Regions from separate parts of the Paenarthrobacter sp. NPDC089307 genome, predicted to be linked through region 1. Evidence: riboswitches for the same ligand, from Rfam matches in the RefSeq annotation. Region 1 holds a riboswitch; each other region holds the start of a gene.
What was found. Region 1 has a riboswitch for S-adenosylmethionine ahead of AB0N72_RS04825 (homoserine O-acetyltransferase). Riboswitches for the same ligand answer to the same signal wherever they lie in the genome.
Positions count from the first base shown of each region.

Region 2: it holds a riboswitch for S-adenosylmethionine, as region 1 does, so the genes downstream of both, AB0N72_RS06620 (hypothetical protein) here and AB0N72_RS04825 (homoserine O-acetyltransferase) in region 1, are expected to answer to the same signal.
Region 3: it holds a riboswitch for S-adenosylmethionine, as region 1 does, so the genes downstream of both, AB0N72_RS17450 (DUF1737 domain-containing protein) here and AB0N72_RS04825 (homoserine O-acetyltransferase) in region 1, are expected to answer to the same signal.
Region 4: it holds a riboswitch for S-adenosylmethionine, as region 1 does, so the genes downstream of both, AB0N72_RS11870 (aminotransferase class V-fold PLP-dependent enzyme) here and AB0N72_RS04825 (homoserine O-acetyltransferase) in region 1, are expected to answer to the same signal.

Region 1 is NZ_JBFBHE010000002.1:177,904-180,095, forward strand. Features, by position in the region: gene AB0N72_RS04825 (homoserine O-acetyltransferase) at 1-1,087, opposite strand, end outside; SAM riboswitch class IV at 1,102-1,219, opposite strand; gene AB0N72_RS04830 (bifunctional o-acetylhomoserine/o-acetylserine sulfhydrylase) at 1,392-2,192, opposite strand, start outside.
Region 2 is NZ_JBFBHE010000002.1:596,439-598,630, forward strand. Features, by position in the region: gene AB0N72_RS06615 (sodium:solute symporter) at 1-817, shown strand, start outside; SAM riboswitch class IV at 998-1,117, shown strand; gene AB0N72_RS06620 (hypothetical protein) at 1,134-1,442, shown strand; gene AB0N72_RS06625 (hypothetical protein) at 1,439-1,630, opposite strand; gene AB0N72_RS06630 (VIT1/CCC1 transporter family protein) at 1,893-2,192, shown strand, end outside.
Region 3 is NZ_JBFBHE010000007.1:84,739-86,930, forward strand. Features, by position in the region: gene AB0N72_RS17440 (O-succinylhomoserine sulfhydrylase) at 1-363, opposite strand, end outside; gene AB0N72_RS17445 (rhodanese-like domain-containing protein) at 364-774, opposite strand; gene AB0N72_RS17450 (DUF1737 domain-containing protein) at 771-1,034, opposite strand; SAM riboswitch class IV at 1,048-1,159, opposite strand; gene AB0N72_RS17455 (NtaA/DmoA family FMN-dependent monooxygenase) at 1,315-2,192, shown strand, end outside.
Region 4 is NZ_JBFBHE010000004.1:339,359-341,550, reverse strand. Features, by position in the region: gene hisN (histidinol-phosphatase) at 1-597, shown strand, start outside; SAM riboswitch class IV at 768-881, shown strand; gene AB0N72_RS11870 (aminotransferase class V-fold PLP-dependent enzyme) at 913-2,192, shown strand, end outside.

The DNA.
Region 1 (2,192 bases):
ACTGGCCGATTTCCGTGAGGAAGCCATCGTGGCCGATCGGGGCCGCGATGGTGTGCACCGGAACAACGCCCGGAAGTGCCGCTGCCAGTTCCCTGGACTGGGCTGGGAAATACAGCCTGTCCGTGTCCACCGCAGCTACGAAGAATTCAGCTGTCGTACGCGAAAGGGCCTCCTCCAGCGTGCCGCGTCCACGCGTGATGTCGTGGGACATGAGTGCTTCGGTGATAGCGATATAGCTGTTGGCATCGAATCGGCGGACTAGCTTCGTCCCTTGGTGATCAAGGTAGCTTTCCACCTGGTAGCGTCCGCGCTCGCCCAGCACTGCCGCAGCCAGTGGTGACTCCTGGTGCTGGGCTTCCCTGCCGAACCTCAGGTCCAACTCAATGGCTGAGCGGTAGGTGATGTGGGCGATCCGGCGGGCCAGCGCAAGGCCGTGTTCCGGGGCCGCGCCGCCATAGTAGTCCCCGTTGTTGAAATGCGGGTCCTGCCGGATGGCGAGGGTTTGTGCCTGGGCGAAGGCAATTTGTTCGGCAGTACTGTAGGCGCCCACCGAAATGACGGCGCAGCGCTTGACCCTTTCCGGGTACGTAACGGCCCATTCGAGCGCCCTGGCCCCGCCCATCGAGCCGCCCAGGACAGCATGCCAGGCTTCAATCCCCAGCAGGTCCGCCAAGCGGGCTTCGGCGACGGTGCTGTCACGAAGAGTCACCAGCGGGAACCGCGACCCCCAGGGCTTGCCGTCGGGCGCTTTGGAGGAAGGCCCGGTGCTTCCGTAACAGCCGCCCACAATGTTGATGGATATGACGAAGAAACGGTTGGTGTCGATGGTGGCACCGGGCCCCACGAGCTGCTCCCACCAGCCTTCCTCGTCCGTGGCACCGCGGGCAACATGGGTGCTTCCCGTCAGGGCATGTTGGATAAGGACAGCATTGGAGCAATCTGCGTTGAGTTGTCCCCATGTTTCGTAGGCCAGTACGACGTCGGGGAGGTAACCGCCGGCTTCGAGCGCCAGCGGACCTATGCCCGCGTATTTGACTGTTCCGTCTTCTTCACCGGATTTGGGAAGGGCTGTAGCAGTGATGGTCATTCCTTTGATACCTAACCTCGCGCTTGCCTGTCGCCTTGCGTGCGAACAGGCCAGGTCCTCACCCGGGGCACCCCGCCGCGGAAGGAGGGTTGCCGGCCAGCAAGCCGGGGCTATCTGCTGGCACTCATGACCTAATACGTAGAGTCTAGGAAAAACACCATGGTTCTGGCGAAGAATGTGACACCAGTGTGACGTTCAGGGCTCTTTTGATTCACCAAAGAGCACCCTGGACTGCCGCCCGGCGAATAATCGTCGATCCGGGCGGCAGGCCTGAATGTATCAGCTGTGTGCGTGAACCGCCTGCTCAGGCACCCTTGGCAGCGCGGAAGCCGGCTTCAAGGTCGGCAATGATGTCGTCGATGTGCTCAATGCCAACGGACAGGCGGACCAGGCCCGGGTTGACGCCGGCGACGAGCTGCTGCTCCGCAGTCAGCTGGCTGTGGGTGGTCGACGCCGGGTGGATGACCAGGGAGCGGACGTCGCCGATGTTGGCCACGTGGGAGTGCAGTTCGAGCCCGTCCACGAAACGTTTTCCGGCTTCCACGCCACCCTTGATGTTGAAAGCGACGATGGCGCCCGTGCCTTGGGGACCGTACTTCCGGCCGCGCTCGTACCAGGGGCTGGACGGCAAGCCCGCGTAGGCGACCGATTCGACGTCGTCATGGTCCTCAAGCCATTGAGCCACCTTGGTGGCGTTGGCCACATGGCGTTCCACACGCAGGCTCAGCGTCTCCAGGCCCTGGGCGATGAGGAAGGCGTTGAAGGGGGCCACTGCGGAGCCGAGGTCGCGAAGAAGCTGGACGCGGGCCTTCAGGATGTAGGAGAGGTTGGCGCCAAGGGCACCGTCCTTGCCGAGATCGCGGGCATATACCAGCCCGTTGTAGCTGGGGTCCGGGGTGTTGAAACCCGGGAAGCGCTCAGGGTCCTTGCCGAAGTCGAAGTTGCCGGAATCAACGATCACGCCGGCAATGGCCGAACCGTGTCCGCCCAGGTACTTGGTGGCGGAGTGGACCACAATGTCGGCGCCCCATTCGATGGGACGGATCAGGTAAGGGGTGGAGAGCGTGTTGTCCACGATCAGGGGCACGCCTGCTTCGTGTGCCAC
Region 2 (2,192 bases), 420 kb from region 1:
GATCGGCCAGGACATCTGGCAGCGCGTCTTCACCGCCAAGACCCCCACAGTTGCCCGTTGGGGCGGCGCCACGGCAGGCGTTTACTGCATCCTGTACGGCATCGCCGGCGCCCTGATCGGCCTGGCAGCCCGCGTCGCCCTCCCGAACATCGACGTCGCCAACCTCGGCAAGGACGTCGTCTACGCAGAGGTCGCAACACACATCCTGCCCGTCGGCATCGGCGGCCTGGTTATGGCAGCAGCCGTTGCCGCCATGATGTCCACCGCTTCGGGCGCCTTGATCGCCGCCGCTACGGTGGCCCGCGCCGACGTCGTCCCGTTCGTGGCCAGCTGGTTCGGCAAGACCATCAACACCGATGACACCGAAAACCCCGAGCACGACGTCAAAGCGAACCGCTACTGGGTCCTGGGCCTGGGCATCGTTGCCGTACTCATTTCCATGGCGGCCCAGGACGTGGTTGTCGCCCTCACCATTGCCTACGACATCCTGGTAGGTGGCCTGCTGGTCGCCATCCTTGGCGGCTTGGTCTGGAAGCGCGGAACGGGCATCGCTGCCGCATGGTCCATGGCAGTCGGCTCGGTTCTGACACTTGCCCTGCTCATCATGTACGCGGTTGGTGCCATCCCCAGCGAAGATGGCGTCTACGCCAACGAGCCCATCTACTGGGGCCTCGGCGCCTCCCTGCTGGTCTACATCGTGGTCTCCCTGCTGACGCCGCCTACCGACGCAACTGTCCGCGAAGCCTGGGACAAGCGCGTTGCCGGCGCAATTTCGGAGGAATTGCCGCCGGAAGTTCACCCGGTCGGCAGCAAGTAACGTACAGAGCTGAACCCGAATAAAGCAATTTACGACGGCGGTGCCGCCCCTTTCCGGGGCAGCGCCGCCGTTTGCTTGCGTCCGGGACGCAGTAGCCAGGGCTGCCTTGCGCCACGGGGTATCGCCTTGCGTCACGGGGTATCGCCTTGCGCCTGGGCGTATGAGGTACTGTTGTCCCAGCTTCAAGAGATGTGGCGCCAAGCTCCGACTGGCCGCACACCAACCCCATGTTCACGGGTGGTTCGGATGAGGAAGCGGCCCGTCCCGGACCTGAGACAACCGAGCGGGCAAGAGCACACTCCCCGGGAGCAGCACCTTGCCATACCAGAGCGAGACCAGCCAAAGCAGCGCACGCCCGGCCCGTGGCACCCCATCCGGCGCCCGGGCAGGCACGGTGATTCCCGCCGTCGACCTTTACCTCGGCACGGTGACCATAGTGGCCAGGAACAACACCATGCATTTCCGGCATCCCCAACCGCGGCAGATCGCCGCCGCGCTGGCGCAGGCCGTCCGTCCTTCCACGTGGTGTGAGGCTTCCAGGACGCTGACGGTCACGATTGCCGCGGTGGGGAAACGGGACGGCCAGCCACGCACCTTCACCTTCGACAGCCGGGAAGGGGCCTAGATTTCCTCTTCCTCGCCGCGGAATTCCTCGGTTTCGTCGATCGGCACCACGCGTTCGTCGTCCTCGGGGGCGTCCACTTCCTCCACCCAGGGTTCATCCACTTCCTGGTCTTCGGCGTAGTCGTACGCCGGGTCCGACTCGATGGTTGTCCGTTCCGGATAGTTGGCGTGTGATTCGGTGGTGTCCATGCTGCTACCTCCGTCCCGTGGGCCCTTCAAGGCCCGTTGGCCAAATGCGGGGAGGTCCCCCGCCCCTGTCCTTCCATCTTGGGCACCGGCGCAAGCGGCGGTCAAGGAAGGCCGCACAAAAGGGCAGGCCGCGATCGGAGATTACGGCGCACCGAACATTCCAGCTAAGGAATACCAGCCAAAAATCCCCGCAAATACGCGGTAGTGTGGACCGTGCAATGGGGCCTCAACAACCCCACCAAGCACAGGAGATAAAGTGCAGATGCACCAGGAATCCCACAGTTCGTCGAGCCCGGCTCCGGACCCCACCCCCGAAACCGGAACCGCCAACACGGCCGGAGACCCCGCAGCACCCACGGCGTCGGACATACGGCGCTGGCGGCAATACTTGGCCGACGAACGCGCTGAAGCCGCGGTCTACCGTGAGCTCGCCCAGCGCCGCGATGGGGAGGAACGCCAGATCCTGCTGGCTTTGGCCGAGGCCGAAGGACGGCACGAGGCACACTGGCTCAAACTCCTGGGAGAACACGCCGGAATGCCCAAAGCGGCTTCCGCCCGCAGC
Region 3 (2,192 bases), on a different contig from region 1:
GATCACGAAGCAGGAGCCGAAGAGGGAGCGGGCAGCAACCACGCGGTCGCCGGCAGCCAGCAGGGCGCCCAAGGCGGTGAAAACCGCGGACATGCCGGACGCCGTCGCAAAGCACGCTTCGGTTCCTTCGAGCAGCCGCAGCCGCTCCTGGAACGTGGCCACGGACGGGTTGCCGTAGCGGGAGTAGACGAAGCGTTCGTCCTCGCCGGTGAAGGCGCGTTCTGCGGCGGCGGCGGATTCGTAGACGAACCCGGAGTTGAGGAAAACGGGCTCGGCGGTTTCCTGGAAATTAGTGCGGTCAAGTCCACCGCGAACGGCCTGCGTGTCGGGGCTCCAGGCGGCGGCGTCGGGATTGAAAGTCACTTAGTCGGTCCCCAGGTTCGTCGGCAGGCCACGGTTTTTCCAGCCATTCACGGTTCGCTCGCCGTAACGGTCGGGCTCGCCCTCGAAGCCTTCCAGCACGTTGTAGGCGGTGAATCCGGCCTGTGTGGCGGCGATGGCGGCGGAGACGGACCGCTGTCCGGAACGGCAGATGAAGACGAGCTCCACGCCGTCGTCCTCAGGTGCCTGCTGTTGCAGGTCCTCGATAAAGCGGGAATTCGGAATGCCGCCAGCGAGGTTCCACTGGATGAACAGGGGGTCGTTCTCGGTGGCCTTGGTGTCGGGAATGCCGATGTGCGCCCATTCGCCCTCGGTCCGGACGTCCACCAGGATGGCGCCCTGTTCAAGCTTGGCCCACGCGTCGTGCGGGGTCAGGTCACCTGCGTAGCTCATGCGTGGCCCTCGAATGCTTCTTCGTCGTCGGTATCCAGTTCGTCAACGGCGTTGGCAACTGCGGCGTCGGCGCTGGCAATCGCTGCGGGCAGGACGACGGCCTGGGCCACGATCACGTCGGTGCCGTTGAACGTGGCCGCGGGGCTGCCGTGCAGCACATACCCCTCGGCCAGGGCGTTGGTGATCCGCTCGCAGAAGTCGCGGGTATCCGGGCCTGTAATCAGGCGGTAGGAGAGTCTGTCTTCAGTGGGTTCAGGCATTGCTGGTGCTCCTCAGTCACGCTTGCAGTTCGAGTTGTCGATACGCCGAGTAGTCACCTGAGGCACCCCGCCGGAGAGAGGGTTGCCGACCAGCAAGTCAGGGCTTCGCGCTGGTGCTCATTACTCAAGAAAAACGTAACATCCACGACGGCGGCCGTCACCGCCGCCGTCGTCATGTTGCGTAATCGGAGGGTGCTGGAGTACGGGTCCAATTAAGACGTCCCGGGAGCATAATTGACGCAGTACGACCCCCTGTAACTTCGTATGAAATCAGGTCGCGGTGAACGGACAGAGCAGTTCTACACTCAAGCCCATGCTGCATTTTGGTTGGTTCGTGGGGCACGGATTCGGGGTCCAGGGCTGGGGAACTCCGGGCTACAGCCTGGGCTATGACTGGAAGAAGCCCGCCCTGTACCAGGAGGCCGTCCGCGCCTTCGAGCAGTCCGGCCTGGACCTGTTCATCATCGAAGATTCCCTCACTGTTCCCGACACCTACGGCGGCACGGCCGAGGTTTCGCTGGCGCATGCCTCCTTCGCTCCCAAGCACGACCCCTTGGCCTTGGTCCCGTATTTGTTGTCCGCCACGGAGCACCTTGGGATCGTGCCCACGGTCAGTGCTTCCTTCTACCCGCCCTTTACGGCCGCCCGGCTCCTTGCCACGCTGCAGCACTTCTCGGAGGGGCGACTGGGTTGGAACGTGGTCACCTCGGGCAGCGACCTCGCGGCCCAGAACTATGGGCTTGACCAGCAGATCGAACACGACCGCCGGTATGAGAAGGCGGAGGAATTCGTCGACGTCGTCACGCGGCTTTGGCGGAGTTGGGAACCCGGTGCGGTGCTTGAGGACGTGGAAGCCGGGGTGTTCGCGGACCACAGCAAAGTTCATCCGATCAACCATGACGGCGATTTTTTCAAGGTCCGCGGGCCACTGAACACGGCTCCATTGCCGGAGGAACCCGTGCTGGTGCAGGCGGGCGCTTCTCCGCGGGGCAAGGCCTTCGCCGGAGGGCACGCCGATGTGGCGATCGCTTTGGCGCGCGGCGTTGACGGCATGAAGGCCTATCGCGATTCCATCCGTGCCGAGGCTGCCAAGGCTGGCCGGAACCCCGACGACGTCAAGGTACTTTTCGTGCTGAAGCCCACCGTGGTGGGTTCAGC
Region 4 (2,192 bases), on a different contig from region 1:
AGCAGCGGCCACGGATCGCGGCGTTGGATCATCGACCCCATCGACGGGACGAAGAACTTTGTTCGCGGCGTTCCGGTATGGGCCACGCTGATCGCGCTGGTGGACGAGGGCGAACCGGTAGTCGGCGTGGTCAGCGCCCCGGCCCTGGGCAAACGTTGGTGGGCCGCCAAGGACATGGGTGCGTACATGGGCAGGTCCCTGGCCTCGGCAACGCGCCTCAAGGTCTCCAATGTTTCCCGCCTGGCCGACGCCTCCATGTCCTACTCCAGCCTTTCCGGCTGGAAGGAACGCGGCAACCTCGATGAATTCCTGGGCCTTACCGAGGACGTCTGGCGCACCCGCGCGTACGGGGATTTCTGGTCTTATTGCCTGGTGGCCGAGGGCGCTGTGGACATCGCCTGCGAACCGGAGCTGAATCTCTACGACATGGCGGCCCTCGTCCCCATCGTTACCGAAGCCGGCGGTCGCTTCACATCACTGGAGGGCGAAGACGGCCCGTTTGGAGGCAACGCCCTGGCCACCAATTCCATCCTGCATTCGGAAGTCCTCAAGCGGCTCAATCCCGGACTGGATGACCTGCTTCAGCCCCCGGCCTGAGTCCCGGCCATCCTTCGGCTCTTCGAATTTTCGACGGCGGCAGCCCACTTTTGTGGGCAGCCGCCGTCTTTTCTTCGCCGAAACGAGCTTTTGGCGCTCCACGTAACAAAGTGCTTAACAAACTCCACGGCTTTGGAACGGTCCCCGGATGTGCCTTAGCCTTTTTTACAGGTCACGAGTGCCAGCGCTAAACCCCGGTTAGCTGGCCGGCAACCCTCCATTCGCGGTGGGGTGCCCCGGGTGACGACCCGGCCGGTCCGGAACGGATGCGGCAAGCGCGGATCCCCTGCGGGGGTCCCTCTTGAGTGAGGTCCCATGAGCACTGTCACGTTCAACTCAAACATCATTCCTTCTTTCGTTGACGAATCCGTCCCTCTGTCAGCCGCTGCGCGTCCCCTTGCGGCAGTCACCGGCGCCGAGCTGCAGGCTCCGCTAATCCAGGGCGGCCACGTCCGCTACGCCAACCTCGACTACGGGGCATCGGCACCTGCACTGACCATCGTCTCGGCGTACCTTAACGAGGTCCTGCCCTACTACGCCAGCGTCCATCGCGGTGCAGGATTCGCCTCACAGATCAGCACTTCCGTCTATGAAAACTCGCGGAACATTGTGCGCGAGTTCGTTGGTGGCCGGGCCGATGACTCCGTCATTTTCACCCGGAACACCACCGACTCGTTGAACCTGTTGGCCGGCTGCCTTCCCCAAGTGGATGGCCGGTTCGCTGGCGAGGTCCTGTACCTGGACATTGAGCACCACGCCAATCTGCTGCCCTGGCAAGGAGTGCCGCACCGCAGCGTCGTCGCCGCTCCCACCTTGGCCGGGACACTGGAAAAGATTGAAGCCGAACTGGCCCAGGGCGGCGTCAGCCTCCTGGCCGTCACTGGCGCCTCGAACGTCACTGGCGAGATCCTGCCCATCGCCCGTCTTGCCGCCTTGGCGCACCAGCACGGCGCCCGGATCGTAGTGGACGCCGCGCAGCTCGCTCCGCACCGCCGGGTCAACATCTCCGAGGCAGACATCGACTACATCGTTTTCTCCGGGCACAAGCTCTACGCTCCGTTCGGCGCAGGAGTGGTGGTGGGCCGCCCGGACTGGCTCGACGCCGGCATCCCGCACCTGGCAGGCGGTGGCGCTGTCCGCGAAGCCCGTCTGGACTCTGTCAGCTGGGCCACCGGGCCGGCACGGCACGAGGGCGGGTCCCCCAACGTCCTGGGTGCAGCAACACTCGCCCGGGCCACCCAGGTAATCGCGGGCCTGGACCAGGAAGAGTGGCACGCGCACGAAGCCGGCATCCGCAGCTACCTCGTTGACGGCCTGGAAGCCATCGACGGCGTCACTGTCCACCGGATCTTCAGCGATTCCGAGGACACCATCGGAGTGGTCAACTTCTCCGTGGAAGGTTTCGACGCCGGCCTGGTCGCTGCATATTTGGCCGCCGAGCACGGCGTGGGCCTCCGCGACGGCCGCTTCTGCGCCCACCCCTTGCTCAAGCGGCTTGGGCTGCCCTCGGGTTCCCTGCGGGCAAGCTTCGGCGTCGGCTCCCGGTTGGAGGACGCCACCAGGCTGCTGGCGGGCATCGAGGAACTCAAGCGCAA